Regions from separate parts of the Cobetia sp. 14N.309.X.WAT.E.A4 genome, predicted to be linked through region 2. Evidence: predicted binding sites of a transcription regulator. Region 2 holds the regulator's gene; each other region holds the start of a gene.

Region 1 (6,628 bases), on a different contig from region 2:
GGGCTTCGATGACGCGAGCCTGAGCGATGCGCATGCCGCGGGGCTGGCCCGCGAGGGGGCGAAGATAGAGGTGGACGAGATGCTGCGCACCAGTCTGCCGGGCGTCTATGCCGGCGGTGACTGCATCGCTCGCGGACAGGATCTCACCGTTCAAGCCGTCGCCCACGGCAAGCTGGCCGCCGAGGCCATCCATCACGATCTGATGCTCAAGGTGGAGGCCGCCTGATGACCATTCATACCCCGCTCAATGATGACAACGCGCGTCCGGCAGGCGCTGGCTCAAGTGCTGGAGCAAGTGGCGATCACGTCGCCAGCTACAAGGCCGATCTGTCGGTCAACTTCGCCGGCATCCGTGCCCCCAACCCCTTCTGGCTGGCCAGCGCCCCGCCCACCGACAAGGCCTACAACGTGGTACGCGCCTTCGAGGCCGGCTGGGGTGGCGTGGTCTGGAAGACGTTGGGGGAAGACCCGGCGGCAGTGAACGTCTCCTCGCGCTATTCGGCGCACTATGGCCCGAATGGCGAGGTCAGCGGCTTCAACAACATCGAGCTGATCACCGACCGCTCGCTGGAGATCAACCTGCGCGAGATCACCCAGGTCAAGAAGGACTGGCCGGACCGCGCGCTGATCGTCTCGCTGATGGTGCCGTGCGAGGAAGAGGCCTGGAAGACCATCCTGCCGCAGGTCGAGGCTACCGGCTGTGACGGCATCGAGCTCAACTTCGGCTGCCCCCATGGCATGCCGGAACGCGGCATGGGCGCGGCGGTGGGCCAGGTGCCGGAGTATGTCGAGCAGGTCACGCGCTGGTGCAAGACCTACAGCTCGCTGCCGGTGATCGTCAAGCTGACCCCCAACATCACCGACGTGCGCGAACCGGCCAAGGCGGCCTGGCGTGGCGGCGCAGATGCCGTCTCGCTGATCAACACCATCAACTCCATCACCCATCTGGACCTCGACCGCATGGTCGCGCATCCCATCGTCGGCGACCGCAGCACCCATGGCGGCTACTGCGGCAGCGCCGTGAAGCCCATCGCGCTGAACATGGTGGCCGAGATCGCGCGCACGCCGGAAACCGCCAACCTGCCGATCTCGGGTATCGGCGGCATCTCCAACTGGGAAGATGCCGCCGAATTCATCGCCCTCGGCGCGGGCAGCGTGCAGGTGTGCACCGCGGCGATGCTGCACGGCTTCCGTATCGTCGAGGAGATGAAGGACGGCCTGGGGCGTTGGATGGACAGCAAGGGCTATCAGCGGATCGAGGAGTTCTCCCGCGCGGCGGTGCCCAACACCACCGACTGGAAGCAGCTGGACATGAACTACCAGGTGATCGCGCGGATCGACCAGGACAAGTGCATCGGCTGCGGACGCTGCTACATCGCCTGCGAGGACACCTCGCACCAGGCCATCCTGCATCTGGCCAGGGACAACGGCACCGCCCGCTATGAGGTGAAGGACGCCGACTGCGTGGGCTGCAACCTGTGCGAGATCACCTGCCCGGTCGAGGACTGCATCACCATGGAAGTGCAGGACACCGGCAAGCCGTACATGAACTGGATGGAGGACCCGCGCAACCCGCATCGCGCGGCGTGACCCTGACGTTGCGGACAAGATCTGGATGATCCGCACAGATTCCAGCGCATGACGCCACGTTCAGTGGCGTGAAAACAGAAAGGGGCTGCCAGCAATGGCAGCCCCTTTTCAATGGTCTCATGATCCATCAATGATGATCATTGTTAGCCTTAGGGTAATATAATAATGACATCACCTGATGGCTCAGGCGGACAAGCCAACGCCCTTCAGCAGCACCCGCGTGACGTTCTGCACCGCCTGCTCGAATTCGCGATCACTCAGCGCCTTGCCCTGATTGAGCACCGCGATCTGGTGGTCGAAGTCGGCGTAGTGCTGGGTGCTGGCCCAGATCATGTACAGGTAGGCGGAAGCATCGACGTTGTCGATGCGCCCCTCACTGATCCACTGGCGCAGGCGTGACTTCTTCATCTCGGCCCACTCGTCGAGCCACACCGTCAGCTCCTCGCCCAGCACCGGCGCGCCCTGCATGATCTCGCTGGCCCATACCTTGGAGCCATACGGACGCTGGCGCGAGTGCATCATCTTGGCGCGAATGTAGGTGGAGAGCACCAGCTGCGGGTCGTCATAGGCTTCGAAGCACAGCGCATCTTCCTTCCACAGCGCCAGCAGACCATCGAGGACCGCGCGATACAGCGCTTCCTTGGTGCTGAAGTAGTAATGCAGATTGGACTTGGGCAGCTCTACCTCGGCGGCAATATCGACCATGCTGGCGCCGACATAGCCCTTGAGAGCGAAGATCTTTTCGGCGGCGAGCAGGATGCGGCCGACATTATCCTTGCGAATCTGAGACTTGCGAGTGGTCATGCGATCCCCTGACGCGGTGCTGGCAGTGGGATGAGAATATCATAACCGCACTGCCAACATGCCTGAGCCGACAGGTTTCGCGCTCGCGGGCGTCTCTTCTCTACCCCCTCGCCTCTAGCCTCTCGCCTCTTGACTCGCTTCCCACTGCTCATCCCTCGGCTTGTCGCCTCACGCTTCAGCGCGCGCCAGCGGTGTCATTCGAAGACCGCCCCATCGATGAAGCCATCCGCCGGCATCGGCACCTGCCCTGCCTCGCCGCTCAGCCACCAGGGCGCCGGATGCGTGCCTTCACTGCGCTCATCCGCCACCGGCACCACCATGCCCAGCTTGCGGGCTGCGCTGCGGTAGAGGTCCGGGCGTACGCAGCGTGCCAGGGTCGCTTCGAGGTCATTGTCGCTGACTCCCTCGAGATGCCCCCAGCGCTGCATCTGGGCGGCATACCAGCGGGTCTGCGAGCGCCACGGGAAGTTGGCCGCGTAGCGATGGAAGATGGTCCAGCCGGGATTTTCCCGCTGGAACGCCTCCCCCGACTGCTCGACATCCACGTCGCGCAGTCCACGCGCCACCACCGAAAGCGGCACTTCCTGCATGCCTTCATCATGCAGCCACTGCGCGGCCTGCTCACGGTTGCCCGGGCGGTCCAGCCAGGCACAGGCCTTGAGCAGCGCGCGAATCAGCGCCTGATGCGCCAGCGGGTGCTGCTCCGCCCAGTCCTCGCGCACGCCCAGCACCTTTTCCTGTCCGAAGCGCCAGATATCATGACTGCCCGCCACCACCTGCCCCATGCCCTGCACGGCGGCCAGACTGTTCCAGGGCTCTCCGACACAGAAGCCGTCCAGCGCGCCACTTGCCAGCTGGGCGGCCATCAACGGCGGGGCCACCGCACGCATCTCGATGTCGCGATTCGGGTCGATCCCGCCGGCCGCCAGCCAGTAACGCAGCAGATAGCGGTGCGAGGAGAAGGGATGCACGCTGGCAAGCTTGAGCGCCGCCTCCCCACGCTCGCGGCGCGCCTGCACGTGCGCCGCCAGCGCCCGAGACACCGCCAGCGGAGAGCCCAGGTCATGCCCCTCCTCGGCCAGCGCCGCCATCAGGGCCCGCGACAGGGTGATGGAGTTGCCGCCCAGATTGAGCGTCATCGCGCTGATCACCGGTGTGGCGCGGCCATCCAGCCCCAGGGTCGAGGTCAGCGGCATCAGCGCCAGCATCTGCGCGCCCTGCAACACGCCGGTCTGCAGGTCATCGCGCAGTGCCGCCCACGACGGCTGCCACTTGAGCGTCACGGCCAGCCCCTCCTCACGGAAGAACCCCTGACGCTCCGCCACCACCAGAGGTGCCGCGTCATTGAGCGGCATCAACCCCAGCGTCAACTGATGGCCATTGAGAAGAGAATCACTGAGCATCACATCCACCTTTTGAACGATCGAAAGAGAAGGACATCACGAGACTCGGCTCAGTGCCGACGCGACGCCTTGAGCAGCTCATCGGCCAGCTCGTGCAATGCCAGACGCCGATTCATCGCGGTCTTGCGCAGGTATTGGTAGGCCGCATCCTCCCCCAAACCGCGACTCTCCATCACCAGCGCCTTGGCGCGATCCACGCTGCGCCGCTGTATCAGAGTGGTCTGGGTGCGATTGAGCTCGCCCTTGAGCGCACGGTGAGCCTCGAAGCTGGTGATGGCCACCTCGACCATGCTGCGCACCATCGCCGGCATGACGTGATCCACCACGTAGGCGGACACGCCGGCGCCAGCCGCCTGGCGCACCAGGTCCGGCGCGTCCTCACTGGCCAGCATGATCATCGGCTTGGGATAGTGACGCCCCAGCTGGCCGAGGTGCTCGAGGGTGTCACGGCTGGGCAGGTCGGCGTCGATGATCACGGCATCCGGCTGATGGTGCTGCACCAGCGCATGCAGGTCCTCGTGTTCATCGACCCGCAGCGCCACCTCGAAGCCGGCGCTCAACAGCGCCTGCTCCAGAGCGGCGGAACGCTCGCTGCGCACATCGACGATCAACACGGTCACGGGCATATCAGGCTTCCTTGGCAGTGTGTCAGGCGGTGGTGCCGGGGTGTCAGGCGACGCCTCGAGCGATCAGGCACCGACGTCCGAGATCAAGGACGACGGCGTCTCCGCAAGCGGGAGTCAGGATGGCGTCACGCCTCTGACACTGCAGGATTCATGCCACAAACTGGTGCAGCGCTGGCCAGAAAGGCCTTCCGCAGTGCGCAAGGGCGCGCCCGGCTGCACAGCAATGATGCATGGCGTGATCTGGCGATCTCTCGCCCGCCACGTGCGCCAGACTGGATCATCCTCACCCCGCCGCGCACCGCCACTGGGCATCGCCCTGCTTACTCCCCACTGCTGTCTTGCCCGACATGATGATTCCAAGCCCTTGATATGACGGGGGTTGGACGCACAACACCCCCGCAAGTGGCGCGCTACTTGCTTTGAGTCAGGCAATGGCAGACAAGCGTGCCATGCATCATCCATGACGTGGACCAGGCTCCCGGGAGTACGAGTGCGTCGAACCAGGCCCCTCAATGACGAGGCGCCCCGCTGTCGTTCACAGCTGTTCGACCACCCGTCGTGCGCCGAGACCCTGGCGTCCGGCACCGACGCTGTACCAGGAGCCCACTCATGGATATTCGCAACAAGGCCAGCCGTATCCGGCTGTTCAGCTTCAATACCCCGCAGATGCGCGCCTTCCACATGTCGTGGTTCGCCTTCCACGTCTGCTTCTTCGGCTGGTTTGGCATCGCGCCCTTGATGGCCGTGGTGCGCGATGACCTCGGCCTGACCAAGACCCAGATCGGCAACACCATCATCGCCTCCGTCGCCATCACGGTGATCGTGCGACTTGCCATCGGCGTGCTGTGTGATCGCATCGGGCCACGCAAGGCCTACACCTGGCTGCTGTGCCTCGGCTCTCTGCCGGTGATGTGCATCGGCTTCGCCGACAGCTTCGAATCCTTCTTCCTCGCCCGTCTGGCCATCGGTGCCATCGGCGCGTCCTTCGTCATCACCCAGTACCATACCTCCGTGATGTTCGGCCCCAACGTGGTCGGCACCGCCAATGCCACCACCGCCGGCTGGGGCAACCTGGGCGGCGGCACCACCCAGATGCTGATGCCGCTGGTGATGGCCGGCCTTCTGATGCTGGGCGTCGAGCAGACCCTGGGCTGGCGTCTGGCGATGGTCGTGCCGGGCATCGTGCTGTTCCTCACCGGGATCGCCTACTACTTCTTCACCCAGGATGCGCCGGACGGCAACTTCAGCGAGCTGCGTGAGCGTGGTGAGCTGCCCAAGGCCGAGAAGGAATACAGCATGCGCGCCACTTTCGGCGCGGCGGCACGCGACATCCGTGTCTGGGCCCTGTTCCTCGTCTACGGCGCCTGCTTCGGGGTCGAGCTGACCATCAACAACGTCGCCGCCATCTACTTCTTCGATCACTTCGACCTCGATCTCGCCACCGCCGGCCTCATCGCGGGCCTGTTCGGCCTGATGAACCTGTTCGCGCGCACCCTGGGCGGCGTCTTCTCCGACCTGTTCGCCCGTCAGTCCGGCCTCAAGGGTCGCGTGCGCTGGCTGTTCATCGCGCTGCTGTGTGAAGGCGTGGCGCTGGTCGGCTTCGCCCAGATGGAAACCCTCGCGGTGGCCATCGGCATCATGCTGGTGTTCAGCCTGTTCGTGCAGATGGCGGAAGGCGCCACCTTCGGGATCGTGCCCTTCGTCAATCGCAAGGCACTGGGCGCGGTGGCCGGTATCGTCGGCGCGGGTGGCAACGCGGGGGCTGTCGCCGCGGGTTTCCTGTTCCGCAGTGAAGAACTGACCTACCAGGAAGGCCTGATGTATCTGGGCATGGGCGTGATCGTGATCTCGCTGTTCGCCCTGCTGGTGCGCTTCAGCGCCGCCACCGAGGCCGAGGAAGGCCGCGCCTATGAAGCCGCCGTCGCGGAACGCAAGCAGCAGAGCGACCAGCAGCCCGTGTCTGTCTGAGCCTGTCTCTTCCTGAGACTTTCTCAAACCTCTGACACATGCAGCCCTGATATACGGAGCCCTGTTACACGGAGCCCTGACATGCAAAGGCCCCGCCTCATGAGAGGCGGGGCCTTTGTGCATTCACACCTTGCGGTTCGCCGTGCTCGCGAGCGAGTCACGGCCAGCCATCAGCTGTCGGTAGCGTTCTCGACGCTGTCACCGGCGTCTTCCACGGCATTGTCCATCTTCTCGCCA
Region 2 (6,628 bases):
ATGGGGGATGCGCTGGCCGTGGCACTGCTGGAAGCCCGCGGCTTCACCGCCGAGGAGTTCGCACTCTCTCATCCCGGTGGCAGTCTGGGGCGGCGACTGCTGCTGCGCGTCCAGGACGTCATGCATCAAGGCGATGCCCTGCCACGCGTGGCGCTGGGCAGCCCGCTGCGCGATGCGCTGCTCGAGATCACCCGCCAGGGCATGGGGTTCACCTGCGTGATCGACGAGGACGAGCATCTGGTCGGCGTCTATACCGATGGGGATCTGCGCCGCACCCTGGACCAGCACGGCGATCTGCGTGCGCTCAAGGTCGATGACGTCATGACGCGCGGTGGCAAGACCATCCGCTCCAGCATGCTGGCCGCCGAGGCGGTGCGCATCATGGAAGAAAACCGCATCAGCGTTCTGGTAGTCTGTGACGAGGATGAGCACCCGATCGGCGCCATCCACATGCACGGCCTGCTGGCCAGCGGCGTGATCTGAACTCCCCCGCGGGATTGCTGTCTCTGCACGACAGTCCCGTGAGTCTGGCGAGGGCAGCACGCAGCCGTTGGCGGTCGTCGCCTACAGGAATGCGTCACGCATGCACGGAATGCGAGGAGAAAGACCATGAATGACATCACTTCCCTGGCGGAGGACTACCCCCAGGACATCATCGACCGCTCACGTCGCGTGCGCCTGCTGGCGCTGGATGTGGACGGCGTGCTGACGGACAACCGGCTGCACTACGATGCCAATGGCGTGGAAACCAAGAGCTTCCATGTCCAGGATGGCCACGGCCTCAAGCTGATCCTGCGCAGCGGTATCCGGGTCGCCTTGATCACGGGTCGCAGCTCGCCGATGGTGGAACGTCGCGCCAAGGAGCTGGGTATCCAGGACGTCATTCAGGGCCGCGAGGACAAGCTGGTCGCGCTGACCAACCTGTGTCGCGAGCACGATATCGCGCTGGATGACGTGGCCTACTGCGGAGATGACCTGCCGGATCGCGAAGCCATTCGTCGCGTCGGTCTGGGGGTCAGCGTTCCCAACGCCATGCCCTATGTGATGAGTGAAGCCAATTGGGTGACCACGCGTCAGGGCGGTGATGGTGCCGTGCGCGAGATCTGTGATCTGCTGCTCAAGGCACAGGGCCACTGGGCCTCGGTGCTGGATACCTATCTGCAGGAGTCGCGCGCCTGATGCCACGTCTGCCCCGTCCCTCTCCGCGCCTGTGGCTGATGCTGCTGCTCCTGCTGGTCGGCGGCGTCATGGCCCTGATCGAGCAGCGCAACAGTCTGGAGTCGACAGTGGATGTCGACGCCAGCAGTGATGAGCCGGATTACTATCTCGAGGGGGCTGACATGACGCGCTTCGATGCGCGGGGAGTGTCGATCCAGTCGATGACCTCCCCGCACATCGAACACACGCCAGGCGATGACGTGACGCGTGCGCAGGCACCGAAGATCCGGACCAACGACAGCGAAGACCGTCGCTGGTACGCCACGGGTGACAGTGGCGTGTTGAGTGCCGGCGGCGACACCTTCACCCTCGAGGGCAATGCCAGGCTGCGCCAGCCTTCGGACGCCTGGACACTGGACACCGACGTGCTGCATTACAGTCGTGAGCAGAACCGTGCCTGGAGTGACGTGCCGGTGGTGATCACCCAGAATGGTCAACGCGTCGAGAGTGACCGCTTCAGCGCTGACCTCTCTCAGGATTCCGCCCAGCTGGAAGGCCGCGTCCGCAGTACCCTGCAACCCGGCAAGGGCAAGAGCGATGCCGCCCGGGAAGCCGAGACTCTCGACACCGGCAATGACACCACCCGTGACGATGATGGCCGCGTCTCCAGCACCTTCGATGCCGCGCCGGCCCAGGATCAGTGAGCGCACCCCTGCATGCGCCGAATCCTCTCTCCCCGATTTCCGCTTCACGATGGCCTGAGTGATCGTGAAGCCTTACCAGTTCTGCCAAGGAGCACTCCATGACTTCAACGACTCTCACGCCCTTGACGGTCTGGCGCCAGACACTCAGACCCGGTGTCATGGCCCTTGGCCTGGCACTTGGCATGACGACGCTTTCCCCGACCGCACTGGCGCTGGACAGCGATGCCAACCAGCCGATCAACATTGCCGCCGACTCACTGTCACTGGATGACAAGGCCGGCACGGCCACCTATACCGGTCGCGTGGAAATGCGCCAGGGCAGCATGAAGCTGGATGCCGCGCGCGTGGACATCAGTCGCGCCGACAGCGGCGAGATTTCCCTGGTCAAGGCCACCGGCCAGCGCGCCTACATGGAGCAGAAACCCGATACCGACGAGCGACTGGTCAAGGGCTGGGCGAATACCATTCGCTACCACGCGCTGGAGCGCCGGGTGGAACTGGTCGGCGATGCCCGTCTGGAGAAAGGCGATGACACCTTCGAAGGTGGCTACGTGGAATACTTCCTGGACAAGCGCCAGGTCAATGCCAGCAATGGCACCGATGCCTCATCCTCCGAGGGGTCACGCGTCCACATGACCCTGACGCCACGTGGCGCCAATGCCAGCAAGGGTCAATGAGAATGACTGCTGCCAGCCCACGTACCCTCAGCGCTCGTCATCTGGCCAAGGCCTACAAGGGTCGCAAGGTCGTCAAGGACATCTCGCTGGAAATCCGCCAGGGTGACATCGTAGGCCTGCTGGGCCCCAACGGGGCCGGCAAGACGACCTCGTTCTACATGATCGTCGGCCTCGTGCGCTCGGATGCCGGTAGCGTGACCATCGATGACCACGACCTGTCCGGCGCCGCCATGCATCAGCGGGCTCGCGCCGGCATCGGCTATCTGCCCCAGGAAGCCTCGATCTTCCGCAAGCTCTCGGTGTCCGACAACATCATGGCGATCCTCGAGACGCGCAAGGATCTGGATCGCAACGGACGCAAGGCACGCCTGGAGGAGCTGCTCAACGAGTTCAGCATCACGCATATTCGTGACAGTGCCGGCATGAGCCTTTCCGGCGGGGAGCGCCGCCGCGTGGAGATCGCTCGCGCACTGGCCACCGAGCCGGACTTCGTGCTGCTTGATGAGCCGTTTGCCGGCGTGGACCCCATCTCGGTGGGCGAGATCAAGAGCATCGTGCGCCAGCTGCGTGACCGCGGCATCGGGGTGCTGATCACCGATCACAACGTGCGCGAGACACTCGACATCTGCGATACCGCCTACATCGTGGGCGATGGCCAGATCATCGCGCATGGCGACGCCGACACCATCCTCGCCAACCAGCAGGTGCGTGATGTCTACCTGGGCCATGAGTTCAAGCTCTAGCCCGAGAGTGGCGTCAGCCTGGTGAGAGCCGTCAGCCTGGTGAGAGCCGTCAGCCTGGTGAGAGCCGTCAGCCTGACGAGAGCCGTCCGACCTCTTCTGCTCTCACCAGCACCCTCCAGCACCCGCCACTTCCTGCTTCACTGTCGGGGCCTCGTTCCCCGCCCCCTCACGCAAGCGCCTCGACAGGCGCTTGCGTGATCTCCCCGTGAACCCTCCTGCTCTGCCACACCTCACTCGAATGCATGACGTCCATACCACCTTGGTGGCAACATGGCATGCAAGTTGCTTGAATATTCTCGACTGCCCCTTGTCAGTGCCCCGACCCACGGTATAGCGTAGATGCACGTTCCTTTGCCGTGAATGACAGACCCCATGAAACCCACCTTGCAGCTTCGACTCGGCACTTCCCTGACCATGACCCCGCAACTTCAGCAAGCGATCCAGCTGCTGCAGTTGTCGACGCTGGACCTGCGTCAGGAGATACAGCAGGCGCTTGAGTCAAACCCCATGCTGGAGCTTGACGAGGAATACGAGTCGCTGGATGTCGCGGAGACACAGGACAAGAGCGAGATCTCCACCTCCGAGACCAACAGCGAGATTCCTGAAGAATACCCTCTCGACAGTGACTGGTCGGACCTCTACCAGGATCACGCAGGCAGCCTGACCAGTTCCGGCAGCGGAAGCTCGAGCGAGGACGGGCCGGACTTCGATCGCAACACCAGTGTCGAAAGCCTGCAGGACCACCTGCGCTGGCAGCTGGCGATGACGGACCTCGATGCGCGTGAACGCCAGATGGCGGAGAGTCTGATCGATGCGGTGGATGGGGCCGGCTACCTGAGCATGAGCCTGGACGAACTGGTCGATGGCCTGCGAGGTCAGGGACTGCCCGGCCTCAAGGCGTCGGAACTCGAGCAGGTCCTGCTGCGCCTTCAGCAGTTCGATCCCACCGGTGTGTTCGCTCGAGACCTGCGGGAATGCCTGCTGCTGCAGCTGGCCCTGCTGCCGGACGATCTGCCATTGCTGGCCCAGGCCCGCCGTCTGGTGCGGCAATTCCTCGAGGCACTGGGCAATGACGATCGCAAGCTGCTCAAGCGTCGCCTGAGCCTGGATGATGATGAGCTGGATCACGTCATTCGTCTGGTACGGGCGCTCGACCCGCGCCCGGCGTCCGCCTGGGGCGAGCCTGCCAGTGATTACGTCATCCCGGACCTGCTGGTCCGTCATACGCGTCACGGCTGGCAGGTCGAGCTCAACCCGGAAGCGCTGCCCAAGCTGCGTATCCAGCCGGAATATGCCGCCCTCATCAAGCGGGCCGACAAGTCCGCGGACAATACCTTCCTCAAGGACAATCTTCAGGAAGCCCGCTGGCTGATGAAGAGCCTGTCCTCACGCAATGACACCCTGCTCAAGGTGGGCCGCGAGATCATGGCGCGCCAGATCGACTTCCTCGAGCAGGGGGAAGAAGGCATGAAGCCGCTGATCCTCGCCAACATCGCGGAAGTGGTCGAGATGCACGAATCCACCATCTCGCGGGTGACCACCCAGAAATATATCCACACCCCGAGAGGCGTGTTCGAACTCAAGTTCTTCTTCTCGAGTCAGGTGGGTGGCAGCGGCAACGGTGACGCGCACTCCAGCACCGCGATCCGTGCGCGCATTCGCAAGCTGATCTCGGAAGAACCGGCGCGCAAGCCATTGTCCGACTCACGCCTGGTGGATCTGCTGGCCAGTGATGGCATCGAGGTAGCGCGCCGGACGGTCGCCAAGTATCGCGAGGCCATGGGCATCCCCTCCTCCAGCGAGCGCAAGCGCTTAGCGTGAGTCTCGACAACGGATACCCGCAGGCCAGCGGACTCCACACGTCGGAGCGCTGAAGCTCGCCCCCTTGCACCTGCCATCCTGGCATCATCTGCCAATCGGTCGTCTGAATACCGGTTGGCAATGCCTGTCCTTGCGACTGCGTGAGTGACTTCACGCCCCAATTGCCTATTTTTCCAGCCACTTTTCTCCAGAGTGCTTTCTTTTTCCCTCACATCCCACGGACAGATAGCCAGGGGTCGCCACCGACTCCTGCCACACGAACGTCGACGTAAATGCTGACATTGGCCACAAACGGCCGGTTTCTCGAGCCCCATTCCGTCCGTGATGCGAGGCGATGCTCATGAAGAACCTGCTGATATCCCTCGCTGGGTTGAAGACAAGCCTTGCCCCACGATGCAGCGCAGCGTTGATCTTTGTTCAAAGCTTGGGCATTGTCGGGGTAGACGCTCGGTACACCGGCACCGCCGCTCTCGCCAGCAGATGATCGCCACGAGACCATGGCCGGAGTCAGAAAGTGGCCGCGCGTTCAATCAGGGTTTGCTCGCAGTCAAAAAGGGTTACAATTCAAAGGCAACCCGCTGGATAAAGGAGCGTGTCCATGCAAGTGAATATCACCGGGCATCATGTGGAACTCACCGATCCTCTCCGCGATTATGTCAACGAGAAGCTCGCTCGCCTCGAACGGCATTACGACAACATCACCAATGTTCAGGTGACACTGTCGATCGAGAAGGAACGCCAACAGGCTGCCTGCACCCTGCACGCCGCTGGCGCCGACCTCCATGCCCTGGCAGAAGACCCCAACATGTACGCTGCCATCGACGCGCTCGCCGACAAGCTGGACCGCCAGCTGGTCAAACACAAGGAAAAGTCCCAGGCTCGCTCTCAGGGCACCGGGACCCGTTGACCTTCTGCCATGACACTTGATCAGATCCTTCCCCCCGAGCGCACGCTCTACGGCGTCCCCGGGGGGAGCAAGAAGCGGGTGCTGGAATTCTTCAGCACCTTCATTGCTCAGAACATTCCCAGCCTGGACAGCCAGGAAGTCTTCTCGCGCCTGATCGGGCGCGAGAGACTGGGTTCGACGGGCATCGGCCACGGCGTGGCCGTGCCACATGCACGCAGTCCACACTGCAAGACCCCCATCGCGGCGTTCATGAAGCTCGGTGACCCCATCGACTTTGACGCCATCGATGGCGAACCCATCGATCTGCTGTTCGTGCTGCTGGTCCCCGAGGAGGCAGATGACACCCATCTCACTCTGCTCGGCCAGGTGGCGGAACTGCTCAACTCGCCCACCAACCGGGCAGCATTGCGCCAGGCAGACAGTCAGCGAGCATTGTTCGATGCCCTGACCTCGGCCATCGCCGAATTGCCGGCGCGCTGAACCTGCAAGCCCGGACTCGCTCCGGGCTTGTCGCTGACTGGCCTCAGGCACCCTCCGCTTTCACCTCATGCTGACCTCGCCCTGGGAGAGCACTCCATGAAGATCGTGATCATCAGTGGTCGCTCCGGTTCCGGCAAA
Region 3 (6,628 bases), on a different contig from region 2:
ATTAGAGCAGTTAGTAACCCCAAGAAATAGCCGAATATTAACCTAATCATAAAAATCCACCAAGAATCATTTAAGATTTAACATACAAGCAGTAGATAAAAAGTACGCCGTTGACATGAATACTTGCCCGCACTGAATCAATGAATTATGTCATTTTGTGACATTGACTACTCGTGAACAACGAATACATAATCTTTGGGTATAATTAACTTGTCCTTGCTCTCTTCAAATCCAACAACAACATTATCACCAAAGCCACTCATTAATATATCAGCTTTTTCCATCCTCATATATGACTCTCCAAATTCACTAGGAACTAGGTTAATTTGGTGAAGCTTGGCGTAGGTATAGTATGGCTTTTTAATGTGGACAATAACATTCTCTGTACGTATACCTAACATTTTCATAGATCCCATGAGCATTTCACCACCCTTCCCGCCTAAGCCTGCTGTGATTACCATCATTAAAAAGACAACTGCTCCAATAAACATGGAAAAGTTAGTGTTTGAATGATCACTCTTTACACTTTGACTACGATAATCATAAAGTAAACTTCTTTTTTTCGTGACATACACTAGCAAATAAAACATCATGCCATTTAATAAGGGCACCAAAAATGAAACTAACAAAGAAAAAGACAGGAAAGATGATAACATATCATCGAAACTATCTATTTTTTTCCCTGCAGGCCAATTTGACCCGATTATTATTATTATTGCGGAAAGAGACATTAGCACAATAAATAAATTAAAATATCTTACATTATAAATATCTTTATCGACATCATATCTCCACTTGTTCTTGTTCAGCCTAAGCACTACCCTTTTTGACAGGTAGGATATAAAAGACAACATCAACAAACCTAAGCATATATTCGGAATCATAAACAACAAAAATATAATAGAAAAGGATCCGGCGCAAAATATAAATATAAGCCCATCACCTAAAGACACACCTGTAGGAAAATACCCTATCCTCAAACAATATAAGAAAAAAACAAAACCACCAAACATCAATCCAAACTTAAAAAACACTGTTAGTACAGAGGACAGGAGATCAATTGTACTTTTAGGGAACACATTATTTATCATGAACAACTACTCTATCTAGTTAAAAACAACACAGCCAACTAATTAAACCAAGAGTTAACAGTTAATTAAAGACTAGCTTTTTTGTTTAGTTTTCTCACCACCGACGGCTGACTGATCCCTGCCCTCTTGGCTATCGCATAGGTACTGGGCAGCTCGGCAGCCATCTCGCGTAACCAATGTGCTTCTATACGCGCAAGGCCTTCCTTGAGCGTTTCATTGGGGCCGAGTTTGGGGACTGGCATGGCTACCGCCCCCTCAGCGGCAGGCGCTGAGAGGGATTTTTCTCTATGTAATGTATCGGCAGTGGGAAAACTTTCAGTAACGCCTATTCCATTAGATTTGTCATTACTGAAGCCAAATGAATTGCCTAGTCCATTAGCGTTATTCGTGGAACAAGTGTTGAGCAGTGATTTCACTGAGTCGCTGTCAATGACATCACTGGGGGCGCTGAGCCAGGCGCGTTCCAGCCAGTTTTCCAGTTCGCGGATATTGCCGAGCCAGTCCTGACGCATGAGGATGGGCCATAGGGTGGCGTCGAGGAGTTTGCGGCGACCGTGACGTTGATTGAGGCGGGAGAGGTGTTGCTCGATCAGGGCGGGAATGTCTTCGCGGCGTTCGCGCAGCGGCGGCAGGCTGACGGGGAGCACATTGATGCGGTAGTAGAGGTCGAGGCGGAACTGGCCTTGCTCCACGCGGGCGGCGAGGTCTTGATTGGTGGCGACGACCAGTCGGAAGTCGGCGCGGCGGGTGGTGGTGTCGCCCAGGCGGGTGATCATTCCGTCCTGAATCACCTTGAGCAGCTTGGTCTGGGTGGCGAGCGGCAGCTCACCGATTTCATCCAGAAACAGGGTGCCGCCTTCGGCCTGTTCCATCAGGCCCGCCTTGCCGCGATTGCCCGCGCCGGTGAAGGCACCGGCTTGATAGCCGAACATCTCGGACTCGAACAGGCTTTCGGGGATGGCGCCACAGTTCACCTCGATGAAGGGGCCGTCGGCGCGTTGGCTCCAACGATGCAGTTGATGGGCGAAGGCAGTCTTGCCGACCCCGGATTCGCCCAGCATCAGTACCGTGGCGTTGGTGGGCGCGACCCGCTTGAGCAGCAGCGCTATCTCCCGCATCACGGGGCTTTTGACCTGTAGCTCGCCCAGTTCCAGCGCGGCGTCCTCGCACTCCGCCTGCTCACGCGCGGCCTGCTCACACAGGGCACGCCCCTGCTGCTGCGCGTCATGGGTAGTCTGCTCGGCACCTGAGCGCACACTCCCCACCGCCCCCCAATCACTTTCCCCCGCACTCCCCCCGCCCAGCTCACTGCCCCGCGAGTTGCGCCGCAGGTGATCCGTGAAGCGTTGCTGGAGCACCGCATATTCCTGCTGCAATAGCTGGATATCGGTGAGATCCATCGAGCGGCTGACCACGCACTCGAGCTTGCCCGCGACGAATACCGGATGCGCCTGCGCCACCACCCGCCGCCCGGTGGCGGTGAGCTGCATCATCTGCAGCGTTCTCCCTGTGCGCAGCACCTCCAGGCTGATGGAGGGCTTGAGCACCCCGCTGGCTTCCAGGTCATGCACGTTGGCGGCACACAGCGCCTCACGCGTCATGCCATAGACCGCTGCGGCGCCGGGGCTGACATCCAGCACCTGGCCGTCCGCGCTCACCACGAAGTAGTGGTCATGGGCGGTGTCGATGATGGTCTTGAGAATCTGGTGGTCGAGCTCTGACATGGCGGGTACCTCATGGTCGAGCCTGGGAATCGGGACGGGGCTTTCTGCGGGTCTTTCTCGCAGGTCTTTCTTCCTGACAGTGCGCTGCAAGTACTGCGCTAAAAGACACTCTCGATGATGCCTGAATGTGATCCACAAATGAATCGACGATCCATTTTTGAATCGATATTGACGCACGAGTGATCCACAAATGAATCACTCGACAACCATCTCTTTAGAAAATCCAATAAAATCAATCGACTGAAAATTGGCATGGTTACTGCAGTGCTGGGGTATGCGCCAAGGAGAATCGCCGGCTTTCATCACACCGTCCGGCCAGGCGATCAGGCGAACCATCACAATACCCCGCTCGCCGTCAGCGTATCGCGAGCGACTCAAGACCCTGGAGAGACAGATGAGCGAATTCAATCAGCCACTGGGCGGCAACGACATGCCACGTTTCGGCGGCCCGGCCACCATGATGCGCCTGCCGGCTCAGGAAACCGCGGAAGGCCTGGATGCCGCCTTCATCGGCATTCCGCTGGACATCGGTACCTCCAACCGTCCGGGCGCGCGTCTCGGCCCGCGTCAGATCCGTGATGAATCGCGCATGCTGCGCCCCTACAACATGGCCACCCGCGCCGCGCCCTTCGACAGCCTGCAGGTGGCGGACATCGGCGATGTGCCGATCAACACCTTCCACCTGCCCAAGAGCATGGACATCATTGAGAAATTCTACGATGAAGTGCTCAGCCACGATTGCGTGCCGCTCACCCTGGGCGGTGACCACACCGTCACCCTGCCGGTGCTGCGCGCCATCGCCAAGAAGCACGGCCCGGTCGGCCTGATCCACATCGATGCCCACGCCGACGTGAATGACCACATGTTCGGCGAGCCCATCGCCCACGGCACGCCGATTCGTCGTGCCCAGGAAGAAGGCCTGCTCGACAGCCACCGCGTGGTGCAGATCGGCCTGCGTGGCACCGGCTACTCCGCCGATGACTTCGACTGGTGCCGTCAGCAGGGCTTCCGCGTGGAAACCGCCGAGATGTGCTGGTTCAAGTCACTCGCGCCGCTGATGGCCGAAGTGCGCGACATGATGGGCGATCACCCGGTGTACATCACCTTCGACATCGACGGGCTGGACCCCTCCGTCGCCCCCGGCACCGGCACCGTGGAAGCCGGCGGCCTGACCATGCCCCAGGGCATGGAAATCGTGCGCGGCGCACGTGGCCTCAATATCGTCGGCGGTGACCTGATGGAAGTCTCCCCGCCCTACGACACCAGCGGCAATACCGCGCTGATGGGCGCGACCCTGCTCTACGAGATGCTCTGCGTACTGCCGGGCGTGCAGCAGCGCGACTGAGTCGCACCGCGCCTCCACTGCCAGTGAAAGACCCCGCCGGAGGGCGGGTCGCGTGCCAGGGGCCTGTCCCGTCTCTGGCACTTGAAGAATCCCCCGCGAAGACGGCATGTCGCATGCCGAATGACCGATCAGAGCCTGACCATTACAACAAGATCAAGGTGACCCGAATGACAACCAGCATCGACCCGACGGCGGAGCACGCACCGTCCCAGCATGACTCCGCGTCTGACTCCGCCGCGACCCCAGCGGCCCGCCCGAAGAAGGACCTGATCGCCACCCGCCCGGTGCCGCTCACGGCCAGGGGGCTGATGAAATTCCTGGTGCCGTCACTGCTCGGCGTCAGCTTCTTCCTGGTGCCGTTCAGCGTTGGCGACACCATCAACATCGGCATGGGCCTGATGGCCGATTGGCTCAAGGCCACGCTCGGCAGCGCCTTGCCCGCCATCGCCGTCGCGGTGCTGTGTCTGTCGGTGATCCTCACCGGCTTCGTCAAGCTCGCCAAGCCGAACTGGGCACGTCAGGGTGCAGCGCATGAGCTGTTCGATGTCGCGCCGGTGTGGTTTGCCATGCGCGCCCTCGGCGCCATCTTCGCGCTGATGACCTACTTCCAGTGGGGGCCAGCCGCCGTCACGGCGGCCTTCACCGGCGGCGTGATGCTCAATGATCTCGCCCCTGTCCTGCTGACCTTCTTCTTCTTCGCGGCCATTCTGCTGCCGCTGCTAGTGGACTTCGGCTTCATGGAATTCATCGGCAGCCTCGTGCGTCGCCCGTTCCGCGCCATCTTCAATCTGCCGGGACGCAGTGCCATCGATGCCACCGCCTCATGGATGGGCTCCGGCACCGTCGGCGTGCTGATCACCACGCAGCAGTACGAGCAGGGCTTCTACAGCAAGCGCGAAGCGGCGGTGATCGCCACCAACTTCTCGGTGGTCTCGATCGCCTTCGCGTTGCTGGTCACCAGCTTCATGAACATCAATCACCTGTTCGTGCCCTTCTATCTGACCGTCGTCATCGCGGGCCTGATCGCCGCCGTCATCGTGCCGCGTCTGCCGCCGCTGTCGCGCAAGCGTGATGACTACCACGAGCCGGTCGGCTGTCAGATCAGTGAAGAGAACCAAAGCGACTGTGGCGTGCTGCGTTACTCACTCGGCATGGCCGTCGCGCGTGCCGAGCATGCGCCGGGCCCGCTCAAGCTGGTGAAATCGGCCGGTTTCAACGTGGCGGACATCTTCCTCGGTCTGCTGCCGGTGGTGATCGCCATCGGGACCGTGGCGCTGATGCTGGCCGAGTTCACGCCGGTCTTCACCTGGCTCTCCTACCCGATGATTCCGCTGCTGGAACTGCTGCAGATTCCCCACGCGGCAGAGGCAGCCCCGGCGACGCTGGTCGGCTTTGCCGACATGTTCCTGCCGGCGGTGCTGGCCAAGGACATCGACAGCGAACTGACCCGCTTCGTGATCGCCTGCCTGTCCCTGACCCAGTTGATCTACATGTCCGAGATCGGTGCCCTGCTGCTCAAGTCGAAGATTCCGCTCAAGATCTGGGAACTGGTGGCCATCTTCGTGTTGCGCACGCTGATCACCCTGCCGATCATCGCTGGTATCGCCCACGTCTTCGTGTTCTGAGCCGAGGCCAGCACGCCGCAAGAGCGCTGTGCCACCACCAGCCTCCTGTGCCTGGGCTCCTGTTCCTTGGACTCCTTTTCCTCATGACTTCCGGGGGCGCCACGGCGCTCCCGTCTGCCGGATAGCCTGCCATGACCTGTGCTGAACTCCTGATCCGACTGCTGCGTGACACCTACGGCGTCGATACCGTCTTCGGTATTCCCGGCGTACATACCGTCGAACTCTACCGGGGCCTGGAGCCCGACGCTGATCCCGCTGCGCGCAGCATTCGCCACGTCACCCCGCGCCATGAACAGGGCGCCGGCTTCATGGCCGATGGCTATGCCCGCAGCACCGGCAAGCCCGGAGTGTGCTTCATCATCACCGGCCCGGGGATGACCAACATCACCACCGCGATGGGCCAGGCGCTGGCCGACTCCATCCCGATGCTGGTGATCTCCAGCGTCAATCGCTCCGACACCCTCGGGCGGGGCCAGGGGCGTCTGCATGAGCTGCCCAGCCAGCAGCAGCTGGTCTCGGGCGTGGCGCGCTTCAGCCACACCCTGCTCGACCCGTCCGCGCTGCCGGAAGTGCTGGCCCGTGCCTTTGTGCTGTTCGAGGGTGCCCGCCCCGGCCCGGTACATCTCGAGATTCCCATTGACCTGTTCAATGCCGAGATTCCACTGCCTGCCGGTCGTAGCACCCATGACGTCACGCGCTCACGCATCGGGCGTCTCGCGCCGGACCCGACGCTGATCGACGAGGCCGTGGCCCTTCTGACAGGCGCCCAGCGCCCGCTGGTACTGCTGGGCGGTGGCTGTGTCGCCGCGCCCGAGGCCGCGCGTCAACTGGTGGAGGCGCTGG

Evidence for each region. The regulator sigma-54, encoded in region 2, starts transcription at its own class of promoters, with help from an activator protein. The targets are predictions, from matches to a motif close to TGGCACNNNNNTTGCTNT.
Region 1: the regulator sigma-54 is predicted to act here: its motif matches at 4,827-4,844, upstream of OW493_RS04470 (NarK family nitrate/nitrite MFS transporter).
Region 3: the regulator sigma-54 is predicted to act here: its motif matches at 3,064-3,081, upstream of speB (agmatinase).

Annotation. Positions count from the first base shown of each region.
Region 1 covers NZ_JAPNXT010000002.1:250,091-256,718, reverse strand. The annotation lists gene OW493_RS04495 (NAD(P)-dependent oxidoreductase) at 1-226, shown strand, start outside; gene preA (NAD-dependent dihydropyrimidine dehydrogenase subunit PreA) at 226-1,590, shown strand; gene OW493_RS04485 (TetR/AcrR family transcriptional regulator) at 1,774-2,394, opposite strand; gene OW493_RS04480 (CmpA/NrtA family ABC transporter substrate-binding protein) at 2,589-3,797, opposite strand; gene OW493_RS04475 (ANTAR domain-containing protein) at 3,848-4,423, opposite strand; gene OW493_RS04470 (NarK family nitrate/nitrite MFS transporter) at 5,033-6,391, shown strand; gene OW493_RS04465 (hypothetical protein) at 6,562-6,628, opposite strand, start outside.
Region 2 covers NZ_JAPNXT010000001.1:52,997-59,624, reverse strand. The annotation lists gene OW493_RS00260 (KpsF/GutQ family sugar-phosphate isomerase) at 1-483, shown strand, start outside; gene OW493_RS00255 (HAD hydrolase family protein) at 610-1,179, shown strand; gene lptC (LPS export ABC transporter periplasmic protein LptC) at 1,179-1,862, shown strand; gene lptA (lipopolysaccharide transport periplasmic protein LptA) at 1,961-2,539, shown strand; gene lptB (LPS export ABC transporter ATP-binding protein) at 2,536-3,282, shown strand; gene OW493_RS00235 (RNA polymerase factor sigma-54) at 3,655-5,103, shown strand; gene raiA (ribosome-associated translation inhibitor RaiA) at 5,702-6,010, shown strand; gene OW493_RS00225 (PTS sugar transporter subunit IIA) at 6,020-6,490, shown strand; gene rapZ (RNase adapter RapZ) at 6,587-6,628, shown strand, end outside.
Region 3 covers NZ_JAPNXT010000003.1:295,934-302,561, forward strand. The annotation lists gene OW493_RS06515 (hypothetical protein) at 1-23, opposite strand, end outside; gene OW493_RS06520 (hypothetical protein) at 168-1,091, opposite strand; gene OW493_RS06525 (sigma 54-interacting transcriptional regulator) at 1,157-2,815, opposite strand; gene speB (agmatinase) at 3,210-4,160, shown strand; gene OW493_RS06535 (YjiH family protein) at 4,469-5,785, shown strand; gene OW493_RS06540 (5-guanidino-2-oxopentanoate decarboxylase) at 5,917-6,628, shown strand, end outside.